Regions from separate parts of the Lactiplantibacillus sp. 30.2.29 genome, predicted to be linked through region 4. Evidence: predicted binding sites of a transcription regulator. Region 4 holds the regulator's gene; each other region holds the start of a gene.
What was found. Region 4 encodes Rex, which represses fermentation and respiration genes when NADH is low (regulators of the CRP and FNR family bind a similar motif). Its sites were predicted from a motif close to TTGTGAANTANTTCACAA; they were not measured.
Positions count from the first base shown of each region.

Region 1: a site for Rex is predicted at 1,810-1,827, ahead of KGF65_RS13575 (shikimate dehydrogenase). Genes of this name have one in related genera too.
Region 2: a site for Rex is predicted at 1,713-1,730, ahead of KGF65_RS07740 (NAD(P)-dependent alcohol dehydrogenase). Genes of this name have one in related genera too.
Region 3: a site for Rex is predicted at 2,770-2,787, ahead of KGF65_RS02720 (class II fumarate hydratase). Genes of this name have one in related genera too.

Region 1 is NZ_JAGYGU010000029.1:26,070-30,995, forward strand. It holds gene KGF65_RS13570 (MFS transporter) at 1-870, opposite strand, end outside; gene KGF65_RS13575 (shikimate dehydrogenase) at 884-1,774, opposite strand; gene KGF65_RS13580 (LysR family transcriptional regulator) at 1,919-2,848, shown strand; gene KGF65_RS13585 (MFS transporter) at 2,899-4,104, opposite strand; gene KGF65_RS13590 (PTS glucose transporter subunit IIA) at 4,292-4,780, opposite strand; gene KGF65_RS13595 (MurR/RpiR family transcriptional regulator) at 4,792-4,926, opposite strand, start outside.
Region 2 is NZ_JAGYGU010000011.1:86,406-91,331, forward strand. It holds gene KGF65_RS07735 (iron-containing alcohol dehydrogenase) at 1-196, shown strand, start outside; gene KGF65_RS07740 (NAD(P)-dependent alcohol dehydrogenase) at 544-1,665, opposite strand; gene KGF65_RS07745 (copper-translocating P-type ATPase) at 2,003-3,931, opposite strand; gene KGF65_RS07750 (cupredoxin domain-containing protein) at 3,928-4,197, opposite strand; gene KGF65_RS07755 (cupredoxin domain-containing protein) at 4,229-4,603, opposite strand.
Region 3 is NZ_JAGYGU010000003.1:28,192-33,117, reverse strand. It holds gene KGF65_RS02725 (flavocytochrome c) at 1-1,142, opposite strand, end outside; gene KGF65_RS02720 (class II fumarate hydratase) at 1,344-2,726, opposite strand; gene KGF65_RS02715 (flagellar biosynthesis protein FlhB) at 3,176-3,415, opposite strand; gene citF (citrate lyase subunit alpha) at 4,680-4,926, opposite strand, start outside.
Region 4 is NZ_JAGYGU010000015.1:30,144-35,069, reverse strand. It holds gene KGF65_RS09745 (CPBP family intramembrane glutamic endopeptidase) at 588-1,232, shown strand; gene KGF65_RS09740 (redox-sensing transcriptional repressor Rex) at 1,344-2,021, opposite strand; gene KGF65_RS09735 (ABC-F family ATP-binding cassette domain-containing protein) at 2,190-4,172, shown strand; gene tsaD (tRNA (adenosine(37)-N6)-threonylcarbamoyltransferase complex transferase subunit TsaD) at 4,393-4,926, opposite strand, start outside.

The sequences.
Region 1 (4,926 bases), on a different contig from region 4:
GAATGAGAGTAACGTATAAACGCCTAAGAATTGAATTTCTTTTACGGCGCGTTTAGCTAATGCAGCTGTCACTAACACACACACGATTGAGCCAATACTGTAATAACTAATTAACGCACGCGAACTTGCATCTCCCATGCCGGCCACTTTAGTCCCGTACTGACTTAACCACTGACTGACAAGATAGAACGTTGCTTGTGAAACATACCCGTATAAGATGAACAATGTTCCATCAAACCACAAATTACCTTTTGATTCTGGTTTAGCTTCCTCAGTTGCATCAGCCGCAGCAACCTTAGCATCTTGATTGGCAACTGGAAACTTGCCAGCGCTCAACAAGAACAGTAAGTTAACGACCATCACAACGATACAGAAGATGAATGACCAGCCATACCAGTAATTGCCAGCAACTAAGAAGCTAACAAATAATGGTAATCCAAATTGACCTACAGAAATGAATGCCTTAATAATGACATTCGCAGTCCCTTTGGATTCTGGGAACATTTCCATCAGCGCTGGGTACGTCCCGGAATCCAAGAACGAATTAGCGATTCCGGCTAAAATCCCGAAAATATAAGCAACGGTAATCGATGGACTTAGCAGGATCCCCGCAAAGAACAATAAATAAGTTAATACACCCAATACAACGAACGGCTTACGTCCAAATTTATCTGATAGGAATCCAGAAACCAGTAAAACAATCAACCGGCCAATTCCTAGTGAGGAAATAACCACAGCAACCCCACCAGTAGTTGTTTGCCAATGTTTAGCCAAAGCTTCCATGTTTTGAGCTAAAATAATAACTCCGATACCATGGATGAAATAATTTAAATATAAGCTAATGGCAGTTGGCATATATTTATTTTTCATGGCAACCTCCTACTTATTTTTGTGCTGCAGCATCTTCATCGAATAGAATGTGGCGAATATAATCAACTGGCATGTCTTCTCCAGTCCAAAGCTTGAAAGCGGCTGCACCTTGTTCTAGCATCATGCCTAAACCATTAAAGACATGTTCAACGCCTGCTTCTTGGGCAACTTTCATTAATTTTGTTGTCCGTGGTGCATAAACCGTATCAAAGACAACTAAGTCTTTACGTAACCAGCTTGGATCATCAACCAAAGTCTTATCTTCAAGTGGCTTCATACCAACACCGGTAGCATCGGTATAAATAAATGAATCTTGAATTTCTTTCTTGAAATCATCGCGATCTTCTAGGGCATGTAATGTGGCGTGGCATGAAGTCCGTTCATTAATCAAGTCAACATTATGTTGGGCATTTTCCCATTCAGCATCGTGTAAGTTAAAGATTGACATTTCTTTAACACCATCTAAGGCAGCTTGAACTGCAATCGCAGTCCCAGCACCACCGGCACCAGCCAAAGTCATTTTATGTCCCCGAATGTTGATTCCTTCATCATCAAGTGACTTCATGAAGCCGATCCCATCAGTTGTGTAGCCGGTTAAAACGCCATCATCATTAACAATCGTGTTAACCGCACCACACATTTCAGCAGCTGGGTCTAACTTATCAAGTAATGGCAATACTTTTTGCTTATTCGGCATTGAAACATTTGAGCCCCGCATATCCAATGTACGGATTGATTCAATTGCTGAAGGCAACTTTTTGTTATCGATTTCAAAAGCAAGGTAAGCGTAGTTCAATCCTAACTTTGCAAAAGCATTATTATGCATTGTTGGTGACATTGAATGGCGAATCGGGTAAGCCATCAAACCAATTAATAATGTGTGTCCATCGATACGTTCTGTCATGTTAATCCACTCCTAAAATTTATATTATTTAATATTTGTTACTCAATTCACTTGTCATCTTAACAAAATGCTTTAATATAATAAATATAGAACCGTTGCTATATTGATTAAATATTTTTATGAATGAAAGGGGTATCACACGTATTGAATCTAAGACATTTGGAATTTTTCAAAGAATTGGCACGAACTCAGCACATGGCAAAAGCAGCTGAAAACCTTGGTATATCACAGCCTTCGCTAAGTTACGCCATTAAAAAATTAGAAAGTGAACTTGGTGTCCCTTTATTCGAACCAGACGGCCGAAATATTCGTTTGACACCAGTTGGTGCCGTCTATTTGAAGTATATTACTGCGAGTTTAAGCGATTTATCACAAGGTAATGAGCTCGTCAAACAACTTATGGACCCTGATACTGGTCATGTCAAACTCGGCTTCACTTATACACTTGGGCAGCAACTAGTCCCCGAATTAATGACCAAGTTCCACACCGATGATAAGAATCACGCCATTACCTTCGAACTAGGACAAGGAAACTCAACAGAATTACTAGAAGAATTAGCAGATGAAAAATATGATCTCGTTTTGGCTTCAAATGTCGAAAAGTTAGGCGAACAGCCAACCAACACACTCTTTGACTTCATCCCATTAGTTCAACAAGAAATCGTTGCGGCTATTCCAAGTCATCATGCCCTAGCCAAGCAGTCGGAACTGCACGTTAAAGACTTAGAACCTTACCCCATGATTTGTTTTTCGCATAACAGTGGCTTGAGACCACTGATTGACCAAATTTTGAAGGATGCCCATGTTGAACCTAAAATTGCTTATGAAGTCGAGGAAGACCACACGATGGCTGGCTTTGTCAGTTATAATTTTGGTGTTGCACTGATGCCTTATTTACCACTTTTAGACCAGTCCAGTATTACACTAAAGCACCTCACCGATCAGCCATTACGGCACCAAATCTATCTGATTAGTAAACGTAATCACTTTGTCACACCGTCCGTTAATCGCTTTGAAGAATTCAGTCGCAGCTATTGTTGGCAACATTACACACAAGTCGAACGGATGATTTAATTATCGGAACCTAAAAACGCCAAAGAGGCTGCTTAACCTCTTTGACGTTTTTAAGCTGTAACACTTCTTTTTTCACGACCAATTCCCAATACCACGATGCTGCAAATGACACCGATAACCGCAATCATCACATCGAACCACATAATATCATGAATCCCATATTGCGAAATCCACGCCGTAAACACCGGAATCGTAAATGAAGCTAGACCACTAGCCGTGTAGTATATACCGGTAATTCGACCTTTCGCACGTGGAAATGTATCACTCATGATCGTCAATCCCAGCTGCATGACGCCGCCAGCTGCGGAGCATCCGATCACAAACGAACTAACTAGTGCAACACCCCACGTCGGAATCAACGTTAACGCTAATAATGCCAGCAATGAGACTATTGTGTCGATCAGCATGAACCAGACTGGCTTGATAATCCGCTCCACTAATACCGCGGTCACAACCACGCCTAGTATTGAGCCAACACTGTAGACACTCACAAGCATACGTGCATGTACCAGATTTAAATGAATCACATCACTGCCGTATTTCGTCAACCATTGGCTCACTAAGTAAAAGGTCGCCATGGAGATATAACCAAAGATCGTCAATACAATTCCCAAAGTCAGCTTTTTCAGCGTTAATCCAGGCTTGCTTGCGGTTTCCGTTGATGTTGTATCCTGATTACTGGCTGGAAGCGTCGATAATTTTGGAAAATCTCGTAGTCGTAAGAATATAAAATTAGCCACCATCAAAAAAATACAGAGCAGAAATGACCAGCCATACCACAGCTCAAAATGATCAAGGCCTGCCACAATAATTGGAAGAAGCAACTCCCCAATAGACGCAAACGCCTTAATCATAATATTCGCCGTTGCCTGCCGCTTTGGGTAAAGTTCCATTAACGCGGGATAAGTCCCAGAATCCAAAAAAGAATTAGCCATTCCTGCTAAAATTCCGGAAAAGTAGGCCACAATAATGTTCGGAGAAACAATAATACCAATAAAGAATAACGTGTAAGTCAATATCCCAATCTGCACAAATAATTTGCGCCCCAGCCGGTCAGAAAACGTTCCAGCCAGATAGAGGACGAGCAACCGGCCAATTCCTAGCGAAGAAATAACCAGAGAAACTCCAGCATCACTGACATGCCATTGCTGACTTAACACAGTCATATTCTGAGCTAAGATGACTATTGCCATCCCGTGGACAAGGTAATTATGATACAAACAAATTGTTGTTTTAAACCGTTCTGTTGATGTCATATGAGTCAACCTTTGCCTTGTATAGTTTGAATTGAGTAACAAAGTGGTTTTGCTCATCTATTAACTAGTCATTGTACCGTATATGAAAGCGCTTTTCAACAGTTGATAATCTAAAGGCCCGTGCACCGATTGAATCGGATGAACGGGCCTTCAAAGGATTAGCATATGAACGCCAATAGTTGAATAACTATTTAGACTGCACCGTCACTGTCGCAACAGCATCGTTCTTTGTGACCATTTGATTCGGAATGACATCCATTTTTTCAACATCATCCATATTCGTCACAACTGTCATCACGGTAGTCTTCTTGTCAGCTGCTTGAATAGCTTCTAAATCCATCGTAACTAGCGGATCTCCTAATGCGACAGTATCTCCCACCTTGACATGTGTCTCAAAAGGAGCGCCATTTAGTTCAACAGTATCTAAGCCTAGATGGAGCATAATCTCTAAGCCATCCGTTGTCGTCATCATGATCGCGTGCTTCGTATCTGCAACGGATTCAATCTTTCCTGCTGTTGGTGCAGTGATCTCACCATCGTTCGGTTCAACTGCAAAGCCATCCCCCATCATCTTCTGGGCAAAAACGTCATCTGCTACTGCCGTGATTGAAATAAGCTGTCCGCTGGCAATTGCGTTCAATTTTACAGATTTACTCTTCTTTTTAAATCCAAACACAGTTACACCTTCTAATTAAAATGTTTATTAATTGCACTCCGAGATGAAACGAGTTGTTTGATATGTTGGTCATAATCATTAGCAATGAAGGTATAATATAACAAATCTACGACATATAACTGAGCAACTACCGAAGTCGTCGCAGC
Region 2 (4,926 bases), on a different contig from region 4:
AGCCATTAAAGCGATGAAACAACTCAGTGAAGACGTCGGGATTCCACACTCAATCAAGGAAATCGGCGCCAAAATCGAGGACTTCGAGCACATGGCCAGCAACGCCCTCAAAGACGGCAACGCCTTCTCAAATCCGCGTAAAGGCACCAAGGAAGATATTATCAAGATTTTCCAAGCGGCTTATGACGCGAAGTAAAACCGCGCCTACTGACTGCCCCAGCGTACAAGATAGCTAAAGCTAGCTGCTAGCACTTAAATGGTAGCGGTTTCTGAAACGGCTTGGTTCATCGACTCATCTCTAATGGCCTCGCTCATTAAATGATTACCGATGACTTTACATGTTGAATCATCGTGCAACTACTCATCAAAGCCGGCAACAATACCATCGCGGCATCAAGTCCTAACGATGGGTATCACGCCGTTTAACAGCTGTCAACGGCAATACAGTCAATAAAAAACAACACCGCAGCCAGCGCGATTGCACTAGAGCTGCGGTGTTGTTTTTGTGCTTATTTCAATCTGTTAAAGGCATCAGCCTGAAGCTTATTTGCCAGGCACGTAGTCTTCATCAATAATCAAGACTGGTTTGATGGTCTTACCACTACCAGAATCGGCATTGGCTTGATTGATATCTTCAAACTTGTAGAACTTTTCAGTCTTTTCAAATGGGAACATACCATGTTGATAGAAGTCGATCAACCGTGGAATATCAACGCCAGGAATCGAATCACCCATGTTGACCCCGATGACTTTCTTATCGTCAACGCAAAGGTCGTTCCATGAACTGATGGTAATGTTCTTAGACGTTACGGCGATCAAAGCAGCGGTCCCACCTTGTGCTAAGGCATGGATTGCGGATACCATTACTGGTTCAACACCGGTGGTATCAACGGCGAAGTCAACCCCATAGCCGTGCGTTAACTTTTTGATGGCTTCGACAGGGTCTTCTTCTTTACTGTTGATGGCGTGCGTTGCGCCTAATTCCTTGGCTAATTCCAACCGTGAATCCACAATATCCACGGCGATGACTTCAGTACAACCTGAAATCTTACCAGCCATCATGGCAGCTAAACCAACGGCACCAGTCCCAAAGACCGCGATCGTTTGGCCAGGACGTGGTTGGAGACTGTTCAAGACGGTCCCACTACCAGTCACGTAACCACAGCCTAAAGGTCCCAAGCGCCGTAAGTCTAATTCCTTAGGCACTTTAACGGCATTGCGTTGGTCAACCACCGTATGAGTCGTGAATGAGGATTGGTCGAACATGTCACTGATATGCTGGCCGTTTTCTTGGAAATGGTCAGAACCATCTGGACGGGTCCCGCTCAAGTTGTAGTCCGCATAGTTCCGGCACTTGGTTGGCATCCCTTTCAAACAGTTGTCACAAGTTCCGTCAGCGTAAAATGACAAGATAACGGGATCGCCGACTTCGAAATTAGTGACTTCAGAACCAACTTTTTCAACGATCCCAGAACCTTCATGGCCTAAGATAACGGGATAGCCGAGTGAGGCATCGCCGCGCCGAATCGCTTCATCAGAATGACAAATCCCGGATGCCACGATTTTAATTTGTAAATCAGTGGGTGTCATTTCCGCCAAATCAATATCATCTTTAATGACAAATGGATCATTAACTTTATCAACTACTGCTGCTTTAATCTTCATAATCAAACCCTCGTTTCAAATAGTATGTAAAACGCTTACAATTCATATTGTTACACAATCCACAATCAAATTCAAACGCTTTCATTATCGCTTACAAACGTCCAAATCCTATTAATACCGGCTAATTTCCGATTTCACCCTAACGATATGATACTTAATTAGTGTAAATATAATACTCATTTGCACCATCTTGTGAAGTTTATCGGTTATTTTCAATCATTCAATGCAACTTTCATTTAAATAAAAACCGGCATGGTGCCTAATTACAGGCACCACACCGGTTCACTTGATCAATTTAATTGTTCGTCAGTATCTCGCTGACAAAGTGCGTCGCGCTTTAGGCTGGTTGCGCTGCCGCCGTACCCAGCTTGGCCTTGTTGAGCAAGACTGAACTCGTCACGACTGACAACGAGCTAAACGCCATCGCTAAGCCCGCTAACTCAGGACTCAACGTCAGGCCAATCGCGTAGAAGACCCCCGCAGCGACTGGAATACCGAGCACATTGTAGACAAAGGCCCAGAATAGGTTGAGCTTGATCCGATTAAACGTCTTCTTGCTCAAGGCTAACGCCCGGTCAACGTCGCGCATGTCATTCTTAACGAGCACAATGCCACCCGCATCGATGGCAATATCCGTTCCAGAACCCATCGCAATACCGACGTCAGCAGTGGTCAAGGCAGGCGCGTCATTGATGCCATCGCCGACAAAGGCCACCTTGCCCGTCTTTTGAAGGGCTTCAACGTGGGCCGCCTTGTCACCCGGTAACACATCCGCAATTACATCATCGATACCCACTTGTGCGGCGACGGACTGCGCGACCCGTGGATTATCCCCCGTCAACATGACGGTCTTTAATCCGCGTGCTTTTAGACTCGCAATGGCCGCTTTGGACGTTGATTTAGCGACATCCTGAATGGCAATCAACCCAATAATTTGATGATTGAGGCCGACGTAAACCACCGTTTTAGCCGCGTCCTGTAACTTAGTGGCGGCTTGAGCCAAGTCATCGCTGATCGCCTCGTCCATCAACAGCTTATGATTGCCGACAACGGCAGCTTGTCCGTCGATTTGCGCGGTGACGCCTTTACCTTCAACCGCTTGAAAATCAGTGGCCGTGGGCGCTTTAATCGCACTATCCTGGCCGCGTTTTAGAATTGCAGCTGCGAGTGGATGTTCGGAAGCAGCTTCGAGGCTAGTGGCGACCCGTAAGACTTGCGTCTCATCACCAACAATGTCCGTGACTTGGGGCTTGCCCACGGTGATCGTCCCGGTCTTGTCAAAAACAACCGTCTGAATTTCGTTAACGGCTTCCAACACTTCACCGTTTTTGATCAAAATTCCGAGCTTGGCACCACGACCGGTTCCGACCATTAAAGCAGTTGGTGTCGCTAAACCGAGCGCACATGGACAAGCAATCACGACGACCGCCACGGCAAAAATCAAAGCATTCGCCAAACTAGCGCCGAGTAACACGTACCAAGTGAGAAACGTCAAAATGGCAATAATTAAAACAACCGGCACGAAAATATCAGAGACTTTGTCCGTCAGCTTTTGAATTGGCGCGTGACTGTTCTGAGCCTTTTCGACCAGCTCAACGATTTGTGCCAGCATTGTTTGGTCACCGACCTTGCTAGCTCGAAACTGGAAGGTCCCGTTACTATTGATCGTCGAACCAATAACGGCATCCGATTCGTGCTTTTGAACCGGCATACTTTCACCCGTCACCATCGATTCATCAACGGTTGACTGACCAGCCGTAATGACGCCATCGACTGGAATTTTCTGGCCAGGTTTGACCCGAATAATATCACCAACCACCACTTGATCCAATGGCACTTGCACAAACTCGGTGCCGCGTAAAACCTCCGCTTCTTTGGCTTGCAAACCAACTAATTTGGCAACGGCGTTCGAGGCGTTATGCCGCATCCGTTCTTCAAAGACTTGGCCCAGCAAAACGAAGGTCGTCACGAGCGCCGCACTTTCGAAGAAGACCGCTTGACCCGTCGCCATCGCATATAAGCTATAAAAATAAGCCGTTGCGGTCCCGATTGCAACCAGTGTATCCATGTTGGCGTGGTGCTTTTTAAATGACGCCCAAGCACTTTGCAGAAATGGCCGTGCCGACACGAGCATGATGACTGTCGTCAGTGCCAGTTGCGTCCAGTCACCCCCTGGCAGCATCCACCCGAACGGCATCAAAATCATATTTGCTAATAACGGTAATGAAAAAATTAATGAAATCCAAAACCGACGCGTCGTTGTCATCCTTGGACCACCACTTTTCCACTAACCATGTCCATGCCACAACTGAAGGTGAATTCACCCGCTTGGTCCGTTGGAATCGTGACCGTTTGGGGCTGGTCGATCGGTAAGTCCGTCGCAAATCCTAAGTCGGTCGAATGAACGTGTTCCAAACAACCTTGGGTACTCGTCCGGGTAAACGTCAATTGGGCAGGTACGCCTTGTTTGACCGTCACTTCAGCTGGTTCATATTTACCATTCACGTTAATGTTAATATTTTGTTCAGTCATAACCTGATTCCTCCGTTAATTAATGTTGTATTTATTTAATGATGACTTTGCCGTGGAACATATCCATCCCACAGGCCCACTGGTATTCGCCAGCTTTACTAGTGTCAATCGTGACCGTTTGCGTTTGATTCTGTGGGAGTTCCTGGTTGATTCCAAAATCGCTGAAAACGACGTGATCCAGACAACCTGACGCATCCTTACGCGTGAAATTGAGCACGGCCGGCACACCCTGCTTGAGGACAACTTGTTCCGGCGAATAACCACCATTGACCTCGACATCCACTTGTTGCAAGTCCGCATCACCATCCGCAGTTACCGTCGCTGTCGTGTGCTTGCCGAAGAACCACCACAAAATAAAACCAATCGCAGCCAATCCAATGATCAAAACTAATGCTTTCGTTATCATCCAACCCATCTCCCAATTTGCATTGTCGTTTACATTTGTAATTTATATGAATAGCTTACCGCCATCGTTTACAATTGTCAACGATAAAAGTCAAAAAAATTTTAGTGTCCGCACGACAGTCGTTTTGACACATCATTACGCTAACCTTTCATATTGATTCTGAGAACGTGTTATCCAGTATCATCACGTCAATGTTCTTGGCCGTGCCCGCCACACTGTTACGATGTCATACAAAGCAACCACAAAAAGTGGGCCTTCAGGAATGCTAGCACGCATTCCCAAAAGTCCACTTTACTTAACGTTCAGCACAACGACCGGTCACA
Region 3 (4,926 bases), on a different contig from region 4:
TCGCGATCCATCCCAGTTGTCCGCTTGAAGGCGGTATCCGCTTGGTTAGCAACGGCTTGATTCCAATCCGCAACCGTCTGGGTCAACGTATCTGCGTCTAAACCAGCTTCAGTCGCTAATGCCGCCAAATCAGCACCAGTTTTGACTAAGCCAATGTGATCGTAGAATTCAACGGCCTTGACCCGGTCACGAATGCCGCGGTCAAAAATCAGATAAGCCCCGGTACCACCGAGCTGGTCGATGGCGGCGGTCACGTTTTTACGCGTGTCCAATTCGTTGACAAACCGCTTATCTTGCTGGTCGACTAAAATGGCCCCTTCACCACGCACGGCTTCACCAATCAAGTAAGCATGGTCCGTATCTTGTTGCACGGTCGGATGTACTTGAACTTGGTCCATATCAACCACCTTGGCCCCAACGGCTTCGGCTAGTAAGATACCGTCGCCGGTCGCACCCGGTTGATTAGTGGTTTGATAATTTTTGAGGTCATCGCGATACTTGCCCAATAAGGCTTTGTTGGCACCGAAGCCACCAGTCGCTAAGAGGACGGCACCAGCATTGATGGTTACCGCACCGTTAGCCGTAGTTGCCTTGACTCCGGTAATTTTGCCATCCGTCTGAACCAATTGGTCAACTTTGATATCTGTGAACAATGATAACTTAGCCGCCGCCACTTGTTTCAATAACTCAGTAACCAAGAAGCCGCCGATTGGGGCCATCGAGCTTGGGCGGTGGGTCCGCATGACACTCATCCCACCCGTAATCGTTAAGTCGTCTAATTCGATGCCGTGGTCGGCTAACCAGTCGATGGCCAACGCACTATGTTCCGTGAAGAACTTCAACAGTGCTTGGTTATTCAGATTGCCGCCACCTTTAAGCGTTTCGTCGTAGAAGTCGCCAAAACTGTCGACGATGTGGTGATGCAACTGGACGTTGGTTTCAGCGGCGTTCATCCCCGAAGAAGCCCGCGTCGTGTTGCCACCGATTTTCGGCATTTTTTCTAAGATCACCGGTTTTAATCCAAGCTCGTGGGCTTGAATCGCTGCGGTCAAACCAGCACCACCCGATCCAATAATGACCACGTCATAGGTTGTTTTTAAATTCGCTAAAGCGGTTGGCGTATACGTAAATTTGTCAGCCATCAAATTACTCCTCTCAATTCATCACACACCGCGTTACCGATGTGGATCGATCCATTTTCATTAAGTTTATTTTTCAGGTACTCGTCTGCGCCCCCCGTAAACTAGCGATAAGCGGGTACGGGCCACCATTCCACTCGCGGAACAATGACCCGTCGCCAGCCTAGTCGCCACTCGCTACAGGAGCGCTATCACTAGTTTACCTTAATTATCAATGTTGGTCATATCAATTGGAACCATCCATTCGTCGAATTGTTCCGCTGTAACTTTACCAGACTTGATGGCCGCTTCACGCAAGGTCGTGCCCGCTTTTTCAGCTTGTTGGGCAATCACCGCACTGTCATGGTAACCAATGTGTGGTGACAACGCCGTCACAGTCATCAAGGAACGGTCCACTAATTCAGCCATCCGGTCTTCGTTGATCGTCAAACCAGCAATCATCCGGTCTGCGAAACCAGTAATCGTACCGGCTAATAATTCGGCGGATTCCAAGAAGGCGTCAATCAGCACAGTCTTGTAGACGTTCATTTCAAAGTTACCTTGACTAGAGGCTAAGTCCACGACCACGTCATTCCCCATGACCCGAACTGCTGCCATGGTGATGGCTTCAGCCTGAGTTGGGTTGACCTTCCCAGGCATGATCGATGAACCTGGTTCGTTAGCTGGAATGTTCAATTCGTCATATCCAGCCCGTGGGCCACTAGCGAGGAACCGCACGTCGTTGGCGATCTTCATCAAATCAGCCGCTAACGTCTTGATGGCACCATGGACCACGTTCAAACCAGAGTGATGGGCCAAGCCATAGAACTTATTGGAGTCAGCAGTAAATTCAATGCCGTACAGTTTGCTCATTGCAGCGGCAATGTTTTCAGCAAAATGTGGCGCCGCATTCAGCCCAGTTCCGACAGCCGTACCACCCATGGCCAGTTCGCCCAAGGTTGGGTTCAATTGTTTCAAGTAAGCAATGTCATGTTCGATGGCACTTGCCCAGCCACTGACTTCTTGGCCAAATGTTAATGGCGTCGCGTCTTGTAAATGGGTCCGGCCAATCTTAACAACGCGCCAGTACTTCTTTTGTTTAGCTTTTAATTCATCTAATAAGTGTTCGGCAGCCGCAATCAATTTATCGACAGCCACGGCAGCTGTGATGTTCATAGCCGTTGGGAAAATGTCGTTCGAACTTTGACCATGGTTAACGTCATCATTTGGTAAAATTTCAACGTCTGGGTTGAGTTTGCCGGCCATATGGGCCACAACTTCGTTCACGTTCATGTTGGTTTGAGTTCCTGAACCAGTTTGATAAACAACTAACGGAAAGTCCTTCCGCAAGTCTTCATCGTCTAACGCCAACAATTTATCAATGGCGGCTACGATCAAATCAGCCTTTTCGGCGGTCATTGCTTCAACTTCCTTGTTCGCAATGGCAGCGGCCCGTTTGATTTGCAAGAGTGCCCGGATAATTTCTAATGGCATCTTCGTACCAGTTGGGAAATTATGGCGACTCCGTTCAGTCTGGGCCCCCCACAGCGCGGTGGCTGGAATTTTAACTTCGCCTAAAGTATCTGATTCTACACGATATTCTGTCATGTTAATAACCTCCAATTAATGTGTTGGTAAGCGCTTACTAAATGTGTGAAAAAAATAACATTCAATTTATAAATTAAGTTTAGCGCCTCCAGAAGACTATAGTCAAACATCGATTTAGTTATAAGTTTTAGTTATGAGATTGATGTGGCAGTGGTTTGTCATCTACAACTTGCAACAATCGCGTTCACGATAAAAATGTTTATTTTTTCACATGTCACGATTTATCTCTGCTGATTGATTTTAATCGTAATCAGCACTTTTTTGCCCTTTTCATAGTCCAAAATCGACAAGAAATCACATCGGCTGAGCAACAGCGCTTCTAGCTGTATGACCGAACCATGTCAAAAAACAAGTTATCGCGAGCCAAGACAAAAAGCACCCCTACTAATTGCGATTAGCCGAGATGTTTTTGACAAAGACAGTCTAAATATGCCCACCTAACATCAATCTTAGCGGTTCAACCATAATCCAAGCACTAGAAGGACAATCATGATGCCTAGAATTTTGGCGTGGTTCCAATATTTGAATAGTAAGTCAATAATTGCGACCACCACGAATACAATCAGCACTGCCATAAAATACAGCCAGACATTACCATTAGCACCAACCGTCACAACAAAACCAATCACGGCCAGCCATGGTAAGTATTTATCGATAAATAGCTTAAAATTTGGAAATTGATCCATCATTATTCACTCACATCACCTTATCATTCGCTACACGCGTTGCGCTTGTTATTATTCGGCATTATGGATGATTAAATCATGCCAGTTTCTAAGTTCAAGAGCTACCAGCTGAGACCCGCTGGGAATAGTGCGAGTTACCGTAAACTTTCTGTGATTGCTACGTCCTAGTCCGGCTTCCAGGCATTCTGGTCAATGGCCGTAACGTGGTAGACACAGATTTAAGCCGACAACCCACGTCTTAAATACTGGTCTTTCACATTGCCTGCGATATGGATGAAACGTGTTCTGGTCAGACTGGGACTTCCGGTTGGCTACGCCAGAACGCCAAGCGGAAGTTCGCCGCTTAACGTTCTAGCTAGGCTAATCCTCAGTCCCAACCCGTCTGAACCTCACACTCTGAGAATCACTGGGCCTTGCCCAGAATACCTTCCAGCCGGGATGGTATTCGAAAGGCAGACATGTGCGGGCCCAACTTTTTGATGGATTGGTCATTGATTCTTAACATACGGTTATTTTGAGCATTCAAACTGTAAAGTGAGCTACTGATTTTCACTAAGTTATCCTAACTTGTATTTGAGCGTTATAAACCAATAGCATCACTGAGCATTGTTGTTTTTTCTAGTCGACCGAGATTACAAACCGTGAATCCCAGATGAAAGGCAAAACGATTGGTAAATTTTAAAGCTAGCTACCAGTAATACTTATCAATAATCTTTAGACCGTCTTCACAGGATTTACGTGCGACAAATCAGCGTCAGTGCTGATTAAGAGTTTATTTGAAGGACCTGTCTCCTAACATTCAGTGGTCAATTGTACCCAGATAGGTGGCCGTTCATCCGCCATTCGAGCGGCTTCCCGACTGGAGGGGCTGGCTGACAATGCTCAAGGGCGAAGTTCTTCTTGTCCGGGTGGTCTTCCCGGGCTAGAAGAAGACTCGTATTTGAAATTGCGCAGTGGTCTTCTGCGTAAGTTCAAATCGATGTCCGCCCTGTTCCAGCGTTGTCAGCCAGCCCCGGAGGTCGGACTAAGACACGCACCGGCTGACGAACAACAAACCAACTAACTGGCATGATTTAATCATCTTTAATACTAAATAACAATAGGCACAACTCGCAACTATTTATATTGTACTACATATTTCGTAGTTTTTAGGCTCACATTGGACATAATTGCCATCGAACGCCCCTGCTCAATTCAGATTGATTTACTTTAAAAAAATGACCCAACTGGCAATTTACCAGCAAGGTCATTATTAATCAGTATTAGGTTAGTCCTTAACCGCTTTGATCGTATCAATAATCGTGCCGTCGCGATATTCAATCAATGCGACAGTCCGATCTGTGAATTCAAGTGGTTGTGGTTGACCGACTTTCTTTTCGGCCATTTGTTGAAGTTCTTCAATCGTGTAAACGGGCACACCTGGAACGTGGCTCAATGCCTTGACCAAGTCTTGCCGCCGTGGGTTGATGGCAATCCCATATTCAGTGACCACGACATCAATCGAATCGCCTGGT
Region 4 (4,926 bases):
GCCCTAAAACATGGGCAAGAAAGTTTAACTATCATTAGAAACCAGTCTGACAGTTAAAGGTCAAAATGGACCTGTACCAAGGAACCAACGACTAATCCAACCAAAAGTTGGGTCCGCACATGTCCGCCTTTCGAATACCATCCCGGCTGGAAGGTATTCTGGGCAAGGCCAAGTGTTTCTCAGAGTGTGAGGTTCAGACGGGTTGGGACTGAGGATTAGCCTAGCCAGGGCGTTAAGCGGTGCATTTCCGCTTGGCGTTCTGGCGTAGCTAACCGGAAGTCCCAGTCTGACCCGAACACGTTTCATCCATATTGCAGGAGACATGAAAGACCAGTATTTAAGACGTGGGCTTCGGCTTAAATCTGTGTCCACCACGTTCCGGCCATTGCCCAGAATGCCTGGAAGCCGGCTTAGGACGTCACCACAACAGTAGGTTTACGCAAATTCGCACTGTTTCCAGCGGGTCTCAGCTGGCGGGCTTGAACTCAGAAAACACCATGATTTAATCATGATTCATGATAAATTAACGAACACAATGCGTGTGTTAATGAAAAAATCGAACAAACTTTCAAAAAGGACGTGAGCTGATGGTTAATCGCCGCCAATCAATCTTAATTCTGATTATTTATTTTATTGTTTATGCGCTACCAAGCGTCTTAGTGGCCGCCTTTCATCAACTGGGGTCCCAAGTCTTCTTGATTCAAACGGTCGACTACTTGGTCGGCGCACTGCTATTGCTGTGGCTAGCACGCCGAATGACAGCCAAAAACGCCGTTGAGCAGCAGCGCAGTAACTGGCTGGTCGCCATTCTATGGGGCCTGATTGGGCTCGTCCTAGTCATTGTCGGCCAAGTTCTGATTCTTAAAATAACTGCGATGTTGGGGCAATCGACGGCTTCCAACAATACGTCGACCCTACTCACCGTTGGGCAACAATACCCGGTATTTTTCTTAGCCATTATCGTGGGTGCCCCAATTATGGAAGAAATCGTCTTCCGCAAGGTCATCTTTGGTAACTTGAGTGCGGTGACCGGCAAAATCGGGGCCGCCTTGATTTCGAGCTTTCTCTTCAGCCTCGCCCACGCGGACGGTCATCTAATTCTCTACGCCTTCGTTGGATTGCTGTTCTGCTGGCTTTATCAACATACCGGCCGAATTCAGACTTCGATGACGTCTCATATTTTGATGAACGCTGCGGTCGTTGTGCCGACGCTCTTGACTGCACTTCATTAGATTGCGTCGCTTATTCGTTCGTGGCATTAATTTAGACGTTCAAAAAAGCTTCTCCGAAAATTTATTTCAGAGAAGCTTTTTGGTATCATAATCTTGAGATGCATGCGCAGACTAATCTTCATCTTCGTCTGGTTCATCTTGACCGTTGTCACCCAATTGTTGACCATAATGTTCAATAAAGTAAATTAAGGTCTGTAATTCATTGGTTAAATCAACGTTTTGAACCCGCACTGTTTCTGGAACTGAGATCCGTAATGGGGTAAAGTTCATGATGCCTTTAACATTCGCATCAACTAACTCATCGGTAATCTTTTGAACAACCGTTGTTGGCACCGTTAAGATGGCAATTTCAATCTGTTGTTCGATCAATTGCTTTTTGAGTTCCGTCATTGGATAGACGGGAACCCCACTCTGGACCGTATTTGCAATGGCTTCATTAACATCAAAAGCCGCTGAGATCCGGACATTACTATTTTTATGGAAATTAAAATTCAACAGGGCGTGGCCTAAATTACCGACCCCAATCAGCGCGACGTTGGTTAGCGTGTCCTGATTTAGAATTTTTTTGAAAAATGCCAGCAGCGTTTCAACATCGTATCCATACCCGCGTTTACCGAGGGCCCCAAAATACGAAAAATCACGCCGAATCGTTGCTGAATCTACTTTAACCGCCTCGGACAATTCAGTTGACGATACCCGTTTCTTATCTGCGTCTAGTAAAATATTCAAATAGCGATAATAAATTGGTAATCGTTTTGCCGTTGCCCGTGGAATCTTTGTCTCTGCCATTCGGACGTTTCCTCCCAATCAAAAGTTTGTGAATTTGCTGACACTATTCTAGCATAACCTGCGACTTTGTGAAATAATAATTACTTATTATTCCGAATAATTGGGTCGAACCGTAACAATATGCTACAATTATCTCACGAATCAAATGTGAAAGGAGCTTAATAAAGCGTGATTTTACTACAAGTACAGCAAGTTATGCGGCGTTTTGGCGCCGATGTCTTGTTCGATAACGTACAAATGGACATCCAAGAACACGCCCGCGTTGCCTTAGTCGGCCGCAACGGTGCTGGTAAATCAACCTTACTTAAAATGATTGCCGGCGAGACCGTGCCTGACGAAGGCCAAATATCGATGCGCAAGGGTCTAACGATCGGTTACTTAGCTCAAGACCAAGGATTGGATAGTCAAAATACGATCTGGGAAGAAATGAGCAGCGTGTTTGCTGAACTACACGCCATTGAGAAGCGGATGCATGCGCTTGAAAATCAGCTCAGCGATCCCGCCATCATGAACGATGACCAGGCCTACCAACAAACCTTAAAAACTTACGACCAAGTTCAGACAGAATTTCAACAGAAAAATGGCTATGGCTACCAGGCCGAAATCCGTGGTGTCCTACACGGTTTTCAGTTCGATGCCGATGTTTATGACAAGTCGGTCACCGAACTTTCCGGTGGACAAAAAACTCAACTGGCCTTAGCAAAGCTACTGCTAGAAAAGCGCGATTTGCTGATCCTGGACGAACCGACCAACCACTTGGACGTCGAAACGTTGACGTGGCTGGAAAGTTACTTACAATCCTATTCCGGTGCCCTACTGATCGTCAGCCATGACCGTTACTTCCTAGACCGCGTCGTCAATGAAGTGTACGACCTGTCACATCACGAAATGGTACACTATACTGGGAACTACGACCAGTTTGTGCAAGAAAAGGCCGCTCGGATTCAAGCTCAGTGGAAGCATTACGAAAAGCAACAAGCCGAGATTAGCAAGCTTGAAGACTTTGTCAACCGGAATATCGTGCGGGCCTCGACGACCAAACGAGCTCAAGCGCGGCGGAAACAGTTGGCCAAGATGGACCGGATCGACCGTCCTGATAGTGATGAAAAAACGGCCCACTTCGGTTTTCACGCTGCGAAGCAAAGCGGCAACATCGTTTTGACCGTCAAGGATGCCGCAGTTGGTTACGACGGGCATATTCTGTCGGAACCGGATAACTTAAACGTTAAGAAGCACGAAGCCATTGCCATCGTGGGTCCAAACGGAATCGGTAAGTCGACTTTTCTCAAGAGTATCCTCGGCCAGATTCCGTTCATCAAAGGCCAGGCCGTCTTCGGTACCGGCGTTGTCACGGGCTACTATGACCAAGAGCAACGCAACTTAAATGACAAAAAGACCGTCTTAAGTGAACTCTGGGACGAACATCCCACCACGCCCGAGAAGGATATTCGGACGATTTTGGGAAGTTTCCTCTTCACGGGTGCCGATGTCGACAAACCGGTTCACGCCCTATCTGGTGGTGAACGGGCGCGGCTATTGCTGACGAAACTCGCGATGCAAAACGATAACTTTTTGATTTTGGACGAACCGACCAATCACTTGGATATTGATAGTCGCGAAGTGTTAGAAGTGGCCCTCAATGATTTTGATGGTACCCTCCTCTTCGTTTCGCATGACCGCTACTTCATCAACCAAGTGGCAACCAGCGTCGTGGAAGTCTCGCCAGAAGGAACCGAACTCTTCCTTGGCGATTACGATTATTATATTGATAAAAAACAGGAACAAGCTGAAATGGCAGCCGCCGCAGCTAGTCAGGCCGCTGAGTCAGCAGCTAGCGCTAACGCCGCAGAGCCAAGTTCTGCTGCAACCGCTGCACCCCGCTCAAAGGGCCAGCAAGATTATCAAGCTAGCAAGCAACAGCAACGTGAAAAGCGTAAATTGGAACGAACCGTGGCAGCGCTGGAAGAACAAATGACCACGCTCGATGAGCAAGCCACCAAAATCCAAACTGAAATGGCCCAACCTGAAGTCTCAGCGGATGTTGGCCGCTTAACGGATCTACAAAAAGAATTAGATGAAATCAGCGCGCAACAAGAGCAAGTTGAAACGGAATGGACTGAACAAGCTGAGGCTCTGGAAGCCTTTGATTAGGCCGGTTTTGTAAATCATTCGCTAAAACTCGGTTATCCGAGAAACCAAAATAGTCGCCGCAAGTCTTTCCATTATGGAAAATTGCGGCGGCTATTTTGGTTTTGCGCTAGTTAACATCACTGAAACGACGGTCCGTTTTCGTTTGTGACCATCTAGCTTCAACAGAACCAACTAAAAATTGGCAGTCATCCTTAATTTGGACTGACTGCCAATTTTTGATTTATTTCAGCATTCCTGGCATCCAGTCAAACTCCAGACTAGGGTCAGCATTGAGGGTCGCATCACCGAATTGGTGGTGTTGATATTGCACATAGCCGGCTGCACCAATCATTGCACCGTTGTCACCACAGAGTTTCAATGGCGCCAAAATGAGTTTGGTGTCTGGAAACGCCGCTGGCAAATCGCGTTGGAGACGTTCACGTAAGCCGCGATTGGCCGCAACGCCCCCCGCCAAGACGAGTTGTTTGACTGGGTATTGCTTCAAGACCCGCAACGTCTTGCTCATCAAAACGTCGACAACACTGGCTTGAAAACTAGCAGCTAAATCATTCTTATCAAGCGTTTCACCAATCTGGTCAGCATGATGAACTGTATTGATGAAGGCACTCTTCAGCCCGCTAAAGCTGAAATCGTAGTTATCTTCATCAATCATTGCCCGGGGGAAGTTGAAGGTATCGTGACCTTGATGGGCCATCTCATCAATGACTTTCCCCGCTGGATAAGGAACACCCAGCACACGACCGATTTTATCGTA